Regions from separate parts of the Kumtagia sp. genome, predicted to be linked through region 2. Evidence: predicted binding sites of a transcription regulator. Region 2 holds the regulator's gene; the other holds the start of a gene.
What was found. The regulator LexA, encoded in region 2, represses DNA repair genes until DNA is damaged. The targets are predictions, from matches to a motif close to TGTTCNNNNTGTGTTCNG.

Region 1 (5,508 bases), on a different contig from region 2:
CGCTCCAGATTGGGGATGACACCCTCGAAGGTTTTGGTCGTCTTGTAGGAGCGCAGGCCGTCGTCGTAGTGGAAGGTGATCTCGCGTTCGCCGGTGCCGCGCAGGATGGCCTGCTTAGCCTCCTCCGACAGGCTGGAAAATTTGTCGCCGAGCTTGAAGCCGAAAGCCTTGCCGAGTGCGTCCAGCGTCTGCGCGTAGTAGGGCGAGGTCGACTTCGCCCACGGGCTGACGGCGCCGTCGCGCAGCGTGACGCTCTCGTCCGGCACGACGAGATTCTCGTCGATGGCGCGCTGGCTGCCAAGCCCGTCGCAGGCCGGGCAGGCGCCGAACGGGTTGTTGAAGGAGAACAGGCGCGGCTCGATCTCCGGAATGGTGAAGCCGGAGACCGGGCAGGCGAATTTTTCGGAGAACAGGATGCGCTCGTGGGTTTCGTTGGCCGACTTGTTGACCGCGTCGTCGCCGGTCTGGCTGGCGTCGAGCGGCCTGTCGGCGAATTCGGCGACGGCGAGCCCGTCCGCCAGCTTCAGCGCCGTCTCGATCGAATCCGCCAGCCGCGCCGAAAGATCGCCGCGCACCACGATGCGGTCGACCACCACGTCGATGTCGTGCTTGTATTTCTTGTCCAGCGCCGGCGCCTCGGCGATCTCGTAGAACTGGCCGTCGATCTTGACGCGCTGAAAGCCCTTCTTCTGCAGCTCAAGCAGCTCCTTCCTGTATTCGCCCTTGCGGCCCCTGACGATCGGCGCCAGCAGGTAGAGGCGGGTGCCTTCCTCCAGCGCCAGCACGCGGTCGACCATCTGCGAGACGGTCTGGCTCTCGATCGGCAGGCCGGTCGCCGGCGAATAGGGCACGCCGACGCGGGCGTAGAGCAGGCGCATGTAGTCGTGGATCTCGGTGACGGTGCCGACGGTCGAGCGCGGGTTGCGGCTGGTCGTCTTCTGCTCGATGGAGATGGCCGGCGACAGGCCGTCGATCTGGTCGACGTCCGGTTTCTGCATCATCTCCAGGAACTGGCGGGCGTAGGCCGACAGGCTCTCGACATAACGCCGCTGCCCCTCGGCATAGATGGTGTCGAAGGCGAGCGAGGATTTTCCCGAGCCCGACAGGCCGGTCATGACGACAAGGCTGTCGCGCGGCAGGTCGAGGTCGACATTCTTCAGATTGTGCTCGCGCGCGCCGCGCACCGAAATGTACTTGTGGTCGGCCATGCCGCTCCGCCGTCTCGTCAGAATGGATTTCAGGGCCGGTCCGCGTGGTGCCGGCACCGCCTATGTAGGCACGCGCGCCGCCTTTGCGAGCGGGCGCCGCCGCCGGCGGATTTAGGCCGGTTTGACGGGTTTGGGCAAGCGAAAAGAACAAAGGTCGAACGAGTCTCCTGACACAAGCCGCGCGGCCTGTTTGGCGGGCAAGGTCTGTGGCGGCGGCGATCACTTTTTTCGGCGGCCGGCCTTCTTCGGTTGACGGGGGCGGGCAGGCTTGGCACACTCCGACCGTCGCCACGGTGACCCCGACCGGAAAGGCCGGTCGGCAGGGCAGGGCGCCGGTCTGCGAGACGCCGCAGGCAGTCACTTGGCAGGCATTGGTCGAACGTACGCGGGAGTGAGGCATGACTCCACCGGACAGTCCCGAAAGGCTCCGCGCCTGACGCGGAGCGGCGGTGAGGATCGGCCGGGATGAAGTCCGGCGCGAGACCGCCGTTTTCCCCCGACAATCAGAGACCATAGTCGAGTCGTCGGCGTGAGGCCGCGAGGCACTCGAAGAAAAAGCCGGTAAAACGCTCCCGGCAATCGGGTAAAATCCGAAAAGAAGCCCTGCATGCCGATGAACCGGCGGCAGGGCTTCATCTTTGTGGAAATCCCGCTTTCTTGCGCCGTCCCGGTCGCGCTGCTACGTCCCGGACGTTAGATTGAGATGCTTCGCGTCGATCCGCGCCAGAAAGGCTTTGCCGATGCCGAAAGGCCATGAACTCTCCGGCCTTGTGAAATGGTCCGACCGGGACGACTGGCGGGATCTTCTCGACGAGGTGTTCGACCATCACTTCGGCCCGTCCTTCGACGCCTACGGGATCGACTTCGACAAGCTCGAGGAACTCATCGGCGAGACCGACATGAACAGCCTGTGGAGCTGTGCCTTCGAGGATTTCCTGACGCGCCCGCTGTCGGACGAGGACGAGCGCACCGTGATCGACGACTATCTGAAGCGCCGCGGCTGGAAGGAAACGCCGTCCACCCGGCGCTACATGGAAGCCCTGCGGGACTCCGTTTTCAGCCTCCACGAGGTGAGCGGGATCGTTGCGGGCCAGTCGATGCTGGCACGCGACCTGCTGCTCGGCGGCGATCCGGTAGAGGTGACCGAGCATGCGGCGACGCGGATCCTGAAGGACGGCGATCGCATCGGCGGCCGCATCGTCGAGGTGTCGGGCAGGCATCGCCTCGCCGGCGGTGTGGTCGTCTTCGGCCCGGCCGCTGCCGACGAGGTGCTCGGGACCATCGGCGCCGAGATGAAGCGGCTCGGCGACGAAATCTCCGGCCAGGCGGTTTCGTCCGGCGAGGATCTTGGCGGCATGGATCCGCGGCAGATCGGCGAGACGATCTATCTGATGGACGCGGCGCCCGAATTCACCGCCATCTGGCTCGATCACAGGCTGAAGGGCAGGCTGGAGAAGGTGCCGCCGCCGCGCTTCAACAGCGATGGCGAGGAGCTGCTTTTCCACACCATGTCGTATCCGCTCACCGCCGGGATTTCCGAGGATGCGATCCGCGGCCGCCTCGATGCGCTTCCCGACCTGCGCGGCGAAGACGAGTTCGTCTGGAACTGGATCGACGGGGAGGATGAGGGCAGGGACCTTGCGTCTGGCAAGCTGCCGCAGGTGCGCGACGGTCGCCTGCATATGGAGCTCGAGGACGGGACGCCGGTGCTGGCGTCGATCGAGCTGACGCCGGGCGTCCTGCTGCTTTCGGCCAATTCGAAGCTGAGGGCCGACCGCGCCAAGATCATGCTGAAATCGGCCCTGAAGGGCATGATCGGGCAGCCGCTCGTCCAGATCCATACCTACGAGGAACTGGTCCGCCCGTAGGCGGGCGCGTCAGCGCGGCAAGGGCTTGAGGGTGCCGGCGGTGATGTCGACGGCCACCGAGCCGGAGATGCGCACGTCCCAGTCGCCCATGCGCACGAAGCCGTCGGCGTTCGGGCGCGGCGGTTCGATCGGCTCTTCCAGCGGCTTGACGATCGGCTCCGGCCGGACCACGCCGGGAAGCGGCTGCCGCGCCTCGTCGGCCCGAACGGGCGCGGGCGCCATGAGCAGCAGGATTGGCAGCATGAAGTTGCCGAGACGGCGGACGACGGCGATCATTCCGCCAATGTAGGACGAGACCGGCCGATGCGAAACGCATGAACGCCAATTCCTGACATTTTTTGCTGGCGCATGCCGAACAAAACGGGTACAAAACACCTGTGGACAGGTGGATGGAAATTGCGCCGGTCGCCGCGCAGCCGGCGACGATCGGATAAGATGCCGCCAATGTCCAAGGACGGCTGAATTTAGGACAAGCGTGGAGAAAGCGTGATGGCGGGCAGTGTCAACAAGGTCATTCTGGTCGGCAATCTGGGTGCCGACCCCGAAATCCGCCGGTTGAACTCGGGCGACCCGGTCGTCAACCTGCGCATCGCCACCTCCGAGTCCTGGCGCGACAAGAATTCCGGCGACCGCAAGGAAAAGACCGAGTGGCACAATGTCGTGATCTTCAACGACAACCTCGCCAAGGTGGCCGAGCAGTACCTGAAGAAGGGCATGAAGGTCTATGTCGAGGGTCAGTTGCAGACCCGCAAATGGCAGGACCAGAGCGGCCAGGACCGCTACACGACCGAGGTGGTGCTGCAGAAATTCCGTGGTGAATTGCAGATGCTCGACGCACGCGGGCAGGGCGGCGACGCACAGGTCGGTTATTCCGGCGGATCGGCCCGCGCCGGCTCGGATTTCGGCTATTCGGGCGCCGGGGACGATCGCGGTCAGCGCGCCGGCGGCGCGCGCGGCGGCGGCGGCGGTTCGCTCGATGACGAAATTCCCTTCTGACCGAGGGGTCGATGCGTGCTTGCCGGTCCGGCGCGGCCGGCTCTGAGGTGAACCGTGCTGTTGGGGACGAGATCGATCACTATGGCTGCGCTCGAACGCGTTGTTGCGGTTCTTCTCCTTGCCCTGGTCGCGATTGCTCCCGCGGCCCAGGCGGCGGAACTGCTGGACGACAAGCCGCGGATCGCCGTGGTGTCGGCGTTCCAGCCCGAATGGCTGGCTCTCAGGGCTGAGCTTGCCGAGGGCAGGGAGCACACGATCAACGGGCGGACCTTCGTCACCGGCACGCTCGCCGGCAAGGACGTCGTACTGTTCCTGAGCGGCGTCAGCATGGTCAACGCGGCCATGACCACGCAATCGGCGCTCGACCGCTTCAGCGTGACCTCGGTCATCTTTTCCGGCATCGCCGGCGGCGTCGACCCGTCGCTCAACATCGGCGACGTCGTGGTGGCCGACCAGTGGGGGCAGTATCTGGAGGCGGTGTTCGCGCGCGAGACGGCGGACGGCTTCGCCATCCCGCCCTTCATGGAGGAGGGCGAGTTCGACGGCTTCGGCATGATCGTGCCGCGTCCGGTCGGCGTCGCCCGCGACGGGGCTTCGGGCGAGGAGGCGCGCTTCTGGTTCCCGAGCGATCCGGGCCTGCTGGAGATCGCCCGCAAGGTCGCCGGCGAACTCGACCTCGCCGCCTGCGCGGCGGAGAACAAATGCCTGAGCGAGAAGCCAAAAATCGTCGTCGGCGGCAATGGCGTGTCGGGCCAGGCCTTCGTCGACAACGCCGCGTTCCGCGAATACGTGCATGCGACGTTCGCGGCCAAGGTGCTGGACATGGAGAGCGCGGCGGTTGCGCATGTCGCCTATGCCAACGGTGTGCCGTTTGTCGCCGTGCGCAGCCTTTCCGATCTCGCCGGCGGCGGCGAGGGGGCCAACGAGATGGCGACCTTCATGGCGCTCGCCTCGACCAATTCCGCCAACGTGGTCAAGGCGCTGCTGGAGAAGATGCCATGACGGAATGGTCGTGCGGTGCCCTGCCGGCAAGGGGCGGGCAACCGGCAGGTCGGGACCGCAACGACCGTCCGGAATGTCCGTAGCCGGCGTTGGAGCATGATCCCGGAGAGTCGCGGATTTTCGCACAAAGATCATGCGACGAAACAAAGAGATGGAGCGGAATGCCGGTTCATCCTGATCGCATTCCGCTCTGATTCAGCGCAAAAGCGACGAGGGAGGATCGACCATGTCGCTGGAGCCTCTTCTCGCCGAGTCGGCGCCGATTCCCGGGCATGCACTGGCGGCGCTGGCGGCCCTGGTGCTCGGTGCCGCGCAATTCGCGCTGCCGAAGGGCACCTTGCGCCATCGCGCGGTGGGCTTCATTTGGGCCGGCCTCATGCTTTTCGTCGCGGCGAGCGGGTTCTGGATTCACGAGATCCGGCTCATCGGGCTGT
Region 2 (5,508 bases):
CACCTTTTCCGCGCCTTCCCGTCAACTCGCGGCCGACCGGACGACCATTCCTCATCATCGCCGGTAAGGCACGGACGGCGCTTCCGATGGCATTCCATGCCGCGGAATCGGCCGCCACGCTCGAGGTCGAACGAGGAACCCTCTTTCTGCTCGTGCCCGTCTTCCTCGCCGTTGGTGCGCTCCTCTATTTCCAGATTCCCTTTGAGCCCGACGGCCGCCTTTTGCTGGCCGCGACGGCGACCTTGATCGCGGCGATGACGTTCGGCCCTCGTGCCGCCGCATGGCGGCTGCCCGTCCTTGCGGTGCTGCTGGTCTGCCTCGGCGCGCTGTTGGGAAAGGTAGAGACCTGGCGCGCCGGGACGGCCATGCTCGGTGGCGAAGTCGCCACGCGCGTCAATGGCTATGTGACTGGTCTCGACCGGCTGGCCAATGGCCGGGTGCGCCTGACGATCGACGTCGCGTCGACCGAGCGCCCGCAGTTGCGCTACGCGCCGCAGCGTATCCGCGCCACGGCGCGCAAGCTGCCCGAAGGTGTCGCGGTGGGCTCGACGGTGAGCGGCCTGGTGCGGCTGCGCCCGCCGTCGGGACCGGTGCGGCCCGGCAGCTACGACTTCTCCTTCGAAAGCTATTTCGACGGGATCGGCGCGAGCGGCTTCTTCATGAGCGGGCCGGAGCTTGTCTCCCCGCGGACCGCGAGCCTGGCCGGGCGGTTCACGGCAGCGCTGGAGAACATCCGCAACCGGATTGCCGAACGAGTCCGCCAGCGGGTCGCGGGGGCGGAAGGGGAGATTGCCGCGGCGCTGATGGTCGGCGTGCGCGCCGGCATCCCGGACGAGACCAGCGAGGCGCTGCGGCGCACCGGGCTCTATCATGTGATTTCGATCTCAGGCCTGCACATGGCGCTGGTCGCCGGCGTCGTCATCGGGGCGCTGCGCGCGGGGATGGCCCTGTTTCCGGGATTCGCGTCGCGGCGGCCGGTGAAGAAATACGCCGCCGCGGGCGGCCTGGCGGCGGTCGCCGGCTACCTCGCCATCTCCGGCGGCGAGGTCGCGGCGCAGCGCAGCTTCCTGATGCTGGCTGTGATGCTCGTGGCCGTGCTGTGCGACCGCGCGGCGCTGACCATGCGCAATCTCGCCATCTCTGCGATCATCGTGCTCGTGCTCACGCCGCACGAAGTGGTCGGCCCGAGCTTCCAGATGTCCTTCGCCGCGACCGCGGCGCTGGTCGCTGCCTATGCTTGGTGGAGCGAGCGGCGCAACGCGGAGGCGGGGACCATGTCGGCGCAGCGATCGTTCGCGGCCATGGCGCTGCGCCGGACCGTCGGGATAGCCGTCGGGCTGTTCGTTACCTCGCTGGTCGCCGGCCTCGCCACCACGGCCTACGGCGCCTACCACTTCCAGCGCATCGCCCCGCTCAGCCTCGGCGCCAACCTGGTGGCCATGCCGATCGTCTCGGTGGTGGTGATGCCGGCGGCGGTCCTTGCCGCCGCGGCGATGCCGTTCGGATTGGACGGACCTTTCCTCGATCTGATGGGCAAGGGGATTTCCGCGATGGTGGCGGTGGCCGAGTGGTTTTCACGGCGCTCGCCGGTGGATGCGGTCGGCCTGATCTCGGTTGGTTCCGTGCTGCTGCTGACGCTCGCCCTGGTGATTGCCACGGTCGCCACCACATGGCTGAGGCTGGCGGCACTTCCCTTCGCCCTTGCCGGCCTGCTGACGCTCGACAATGTCGGCCCGCCGGATGTCCTGGTTTCCGAGGACGGCGCCCTGGTCGGACTGCTCGACGCGCAAGACGGGCTTGCCGTCAACCGAACGCGCGCCAACGCGTTCACTGCCCAGAACTGGCAGCGGGCTCTCGAGGGAAGGGCGGTGCACAAACCACAACGCATCGTCGAGCGGCCTGGGCCGACCGCCGACAAGCGCGAGACCGGCGGAAACCGGCCACGGCAGGGCGACCCGATCGACGATGTCCCGCCGGCCGCCGCACGGAACGAAAAAACGGCCGGAAGCGAGACGGACGGGCCAACCCTCGAATCGATCGCGCTTGCCGCCCGCGACGGCGGCGGCTTCCTGTGCGGGCCTGCCGGTTGCGCCGCGCGCCTTATGTCGGGGGCGGTCGTCGTCCACACCGCAGATGCGGAGGAGGCCCGGCGCGCCTGCGCCTTCGCTGCCGTCATCGTGCTCGACGACGCGGCCGTTCCGCTGAAATGCGCCGATGAAAGACTTGCGGTGGTGACGAGGCGCGACCTTGCGCGCTCGGGGAGCGCCGCCGTTTTTCTCACGCCCGGCGCGGGACCGCCGCAAATCGACTTCGCCATCGGCCTGCCGGAGCGGCCATGGCACGGCCATCGCGTCTTCTCACGCGAAGCACGCGGGCTGCCGCCCTATCGCCGGGGCAAGCAGGGCAAGCCGCAGGACCCACTGGCACCCGCCGGAACGGACGTGCCTGCGAGGGCAGCAACGGATAGCCGAGCTGCCACTGCCGACAGCGATGGCGTGGACCGCGTCCCGATCGTTCCCGATTCCTCGCCCAAACCGTCGTCCGGTGCCGATGCCGGGGAGACCTCCGGCCGGCCCTGAGGTCCGCCCGCCGAAAAATCAGTAACGCCGGATCAGGCCGACCAGCTTGCCCTGGACCCGTACGCGGTCCGGCCCGTAGATGCGCGTCTCATAGGCGGGGTTGGCCGCCTCCAGCGCAATGGAGGCGCCCTTGCGGCGGAAACGCTTCAGCGTCGCCTCCTCGTCGTCGACCAGCGCCACCACGATCTCGCCGGGGTTGGCGGTGTTGGCATTGCGGATGATCACCGTGTCGCCGTCGAGGATGCCGGCCTCGATCATCGAGTCGCCCTTGACCTCCAGCGCATAGTGCTCGCCGCCCGACAGCATTTCCGGAGGGATCATGATGGAATGCGTGCGATGCTGGATGGCGTCGATCGGCACGCCGGCGGCGATGCGGCCCATGACCGGGACGGAGACGCCGGGGCCGGCCTCGTCGTCGTTGCTGGCGACGGGCGCCCGCGCCGGCTCGGCGGGACGCTTGCCGAGGCTGCCTTCGATGACGCTGGGCGAGAATTTTCGCGCGGGAGCGAGCCCTGGCGCGATCGTATCGGGCAGGCGGATCACCTCCAGCGCGCGAGCCCGGTTGGGCAGGCGGCGAATGAAGCCGCGCTCCTCGAGCGCGGTGATCAGACGGTGGATGCCGGATTTCGACGCCAGGTCGAGCGCCTCCTTCATCTCGTCGAAGGAGGGAGGAATGCCGGACTCCTTCAGCCTCTCATGGATGAAGAGCAGGAGTTCGTATTGCTTGCGCGTCAGCATCTTGGCCCCATCCGGAATCGCGTCAAAACAAAACCAGAACAAACACTATCTGTTCCATTTGTGTTCCGCAACCGCTAAATGTCGGGTTAACGGACCGCGACAGGGGCACGATGGCTGAAAAATATTATGTTTCGGCGTCTTGTCGGTGCCTACACCGCACGGCAAGCAGAAAGCGTGGTAAAACGCCCCATTACTTCCGGCAAAGACGGCGGGGGCCGTCGAAAGGCTGGAACGTGCAGTCGGACGGCGTGAAGCTGCGATAGGCCCTGGCGCAGGCAACGACGTTGCAATCGGGGCGGGCCGGCGTCCCGGCAACCGAGGACGTGGTGATCCCGTCGATGCCGGCACTGTCTTGCGGCGGCGGAGGGACCGAAACCATCGACGCCAAATGCAACCGTCCGGCCGGCTGGCTGTCGAACACCCCGATGCTGGCCGCATAAAGCGCCAACGCCGTGGCTGCTACGACAGTCGCCAGGGAGAATACGACGGCTCCGCCGATCTCCGGTCCATCGTTCTGTGACCTTCGGTAACGCACCTGCGACCAACTGTCATCGGCACGCGGCAGTTCCACCGCTCGTAAACAATTGATGCCGTCGCGTGACCCGGGAGCGGACCGATGGGCCATCGGCCAGAAATCCCGGAAATGGGGCATCTTTCCGGGCGAGCGATCAATGCCAGCCGGGATGGCATTTCCATGCGGGCCGTATCGATTTTCGGAAGGAGTGGCTCCCCGGGCCGGATTCGAACCAGCGACCAACCGGTTAACAGCCGGTTGCTCTACCGCTGAGCTACCGGGGAACAGGTGCTCGTTCAGCAACGCGGCTGGCTATAGCAAACCCGTTTCGGCTTTGCAAAGCGCCGTTGGGCATTTTTTTGATCGATTTGCTGTCCTATGTGAACGGCGGAGCACGCGGAATCGGGGAATGCGGCTGGCGGAGGCCGTCGCGACCGAAGACTGCGACGCAAAACGAGACGGTCGATGGACGGAAAACCGCAGCACAAGGAAAGGCACCGGCAGGCGCATCGGACGATCTCCGTTTTTGGTCGCGAGCTACGCATGCCGAAGTCGCGCCCCTTGCGGATCGCGATCGGCGTCCTGCTCATCGTCGGCGGCGTGCTCGGCTTCCTGCCGATACTGGGCTTCTGGATGGTCCCGCTCGGGCTGCTGGTGCTTTCCTACGAGTTCGCCTCCGTGCGCCGTGTGCGTCGCCGTGGTGCGGTCTGGTGGGGGCGGCGGCGACGGCCTTGAGCGGAATTCCGACAGAGCCTGACCCGGCACGGGCTCGAATCACCGCGACGGTCGCGGGTCACGGTCGGCCGGCGCGGTTTCCTTGCCCAGCCGGCGACCCGGTCACGCCCTCTCAAGCCGCTGCTCGGGAGGGCTTTCCCGGACGAATCCAGCGGCGGATGCGGATTTAATCAGGTGATGCGAAAAAAACACGTCGGCCACCCCGTTTCGCGGAATGATGTGAAAGGGACGCTTTCCCTGCAGCGCTGTCACTTGACCCGGCCCGGTCGGTTAACCTATTGAGCAGGCACAGAACGCATGGCGGTCTGGCCTCGTGGCGGAGTGGTTACGCAGAGGACTGCAAATCCTTGCACCCCGGTTCGATTCCGGGCGAGGCCTCCATCGCTTTCGGCGCCCCGCCTGCGTCGACGCCGTGCGTTTCGATGAATATGCGCCCCGCGGCGCTAGGAACGGACCGGTTCGACATGGAAGCAGACTACGCCCAGCGCCGGATACGGATGGTCGACGGCCAGCTGCGCACAACCGACGTGAACAACCAGGCGCTGCTCGCCGCCATGCTCACGGTGCCGCGCGAGGAGTTTCTCGACAAAGCCAAGCGCAACCTCGCCTATATCGACGAGGACGTGGAGGTCGCTCCCGCGCAGGGCGGCAATCCTCCGCGCTACCTCATGGAGCCGTCGCCCTTCGCCAAGCTGGTGCAGCTTTGCGACATCGCGCCGTCGGATTTCGTGCTCGATATCGGCTGCGGCACCGGCTATTCGGCCGCGGTGCTGTCGCGGCTCGCCAGTTCCGTCATCGCCCTCGAAGCCGATTCGATGCTCGCCGATCTGGCGTCCGAGAATCTCACGCGGCTGGGTTTCGACAATGTCGCGGTCGTGCGCGGCCCGCTGCCGGAAGGCTACGGCGCCGAAGCGCCCTACGATGCGATCCTGGTCGGCGGAT

Region 1: the regulator LexA is predicted to act here: its motif matches at 3,428-3,445, upstream of ssb (single-stranded DNA-binding protein).

The regions. Positions count from the first base shown of each region.
Region 1 is NZ_JCACER010000083.1:235,355-240,862, reverse strand. Features, by position in the region: gene uvrA (excinuclease ABC subunit UvrA) at 1-1,208, opposite strand, end outside; gene AC5JDC_RS23065 (DUF7986 domain-containing protein) at 1,949-3,076, shown strand; gene AC5JDC_RS23060 (hypothetical protein) at 3,086-3,352, opposite strand; gene ssb (single-stranded DNA-binding protein) at 3,566-4,072, shown strand; gene AC5JDC_RS23050 (5'-methylthioadenosine/S-adenosylhomocysteine nucleosidase) at 4,154-5,074, shown strand; gene AC5JDC_RS23045 (DUF2306 domain-containing protein) at 5,301-5,508, shown strand, end outside.
Region 2 is NZ_JCACER010000096.1:35,981-41,488, forward strand. Features, by position in the region: gene AC5JDC_RS24400 (ComEC/Rec2 family competence protein) at 1-2,579, shown strand, start outside; gene lexA (transcriptional repressor LexA) at 2,598-3,317, opposite strand; gene AC5JDC_RS24410 (BA14K family protein) at 3,508-3,942, opposite strand; tRNA gene AC5JDC_RS24415 (tRNA-Asn) at 4,041-4,115, opposite strand; gene AC5JDC_RS24420 (hypothetical protein) at 4,297-4,566, shown strand; tRNA gene AC5JDC_RS24425 (tRNA-Cys) at 4,874-4,947, shown strand; gene AC5JDC_RS24430 (protein-L-isoaspartate O-methyltransferase family protein) at 5,031-5,508, shown strand, end outside.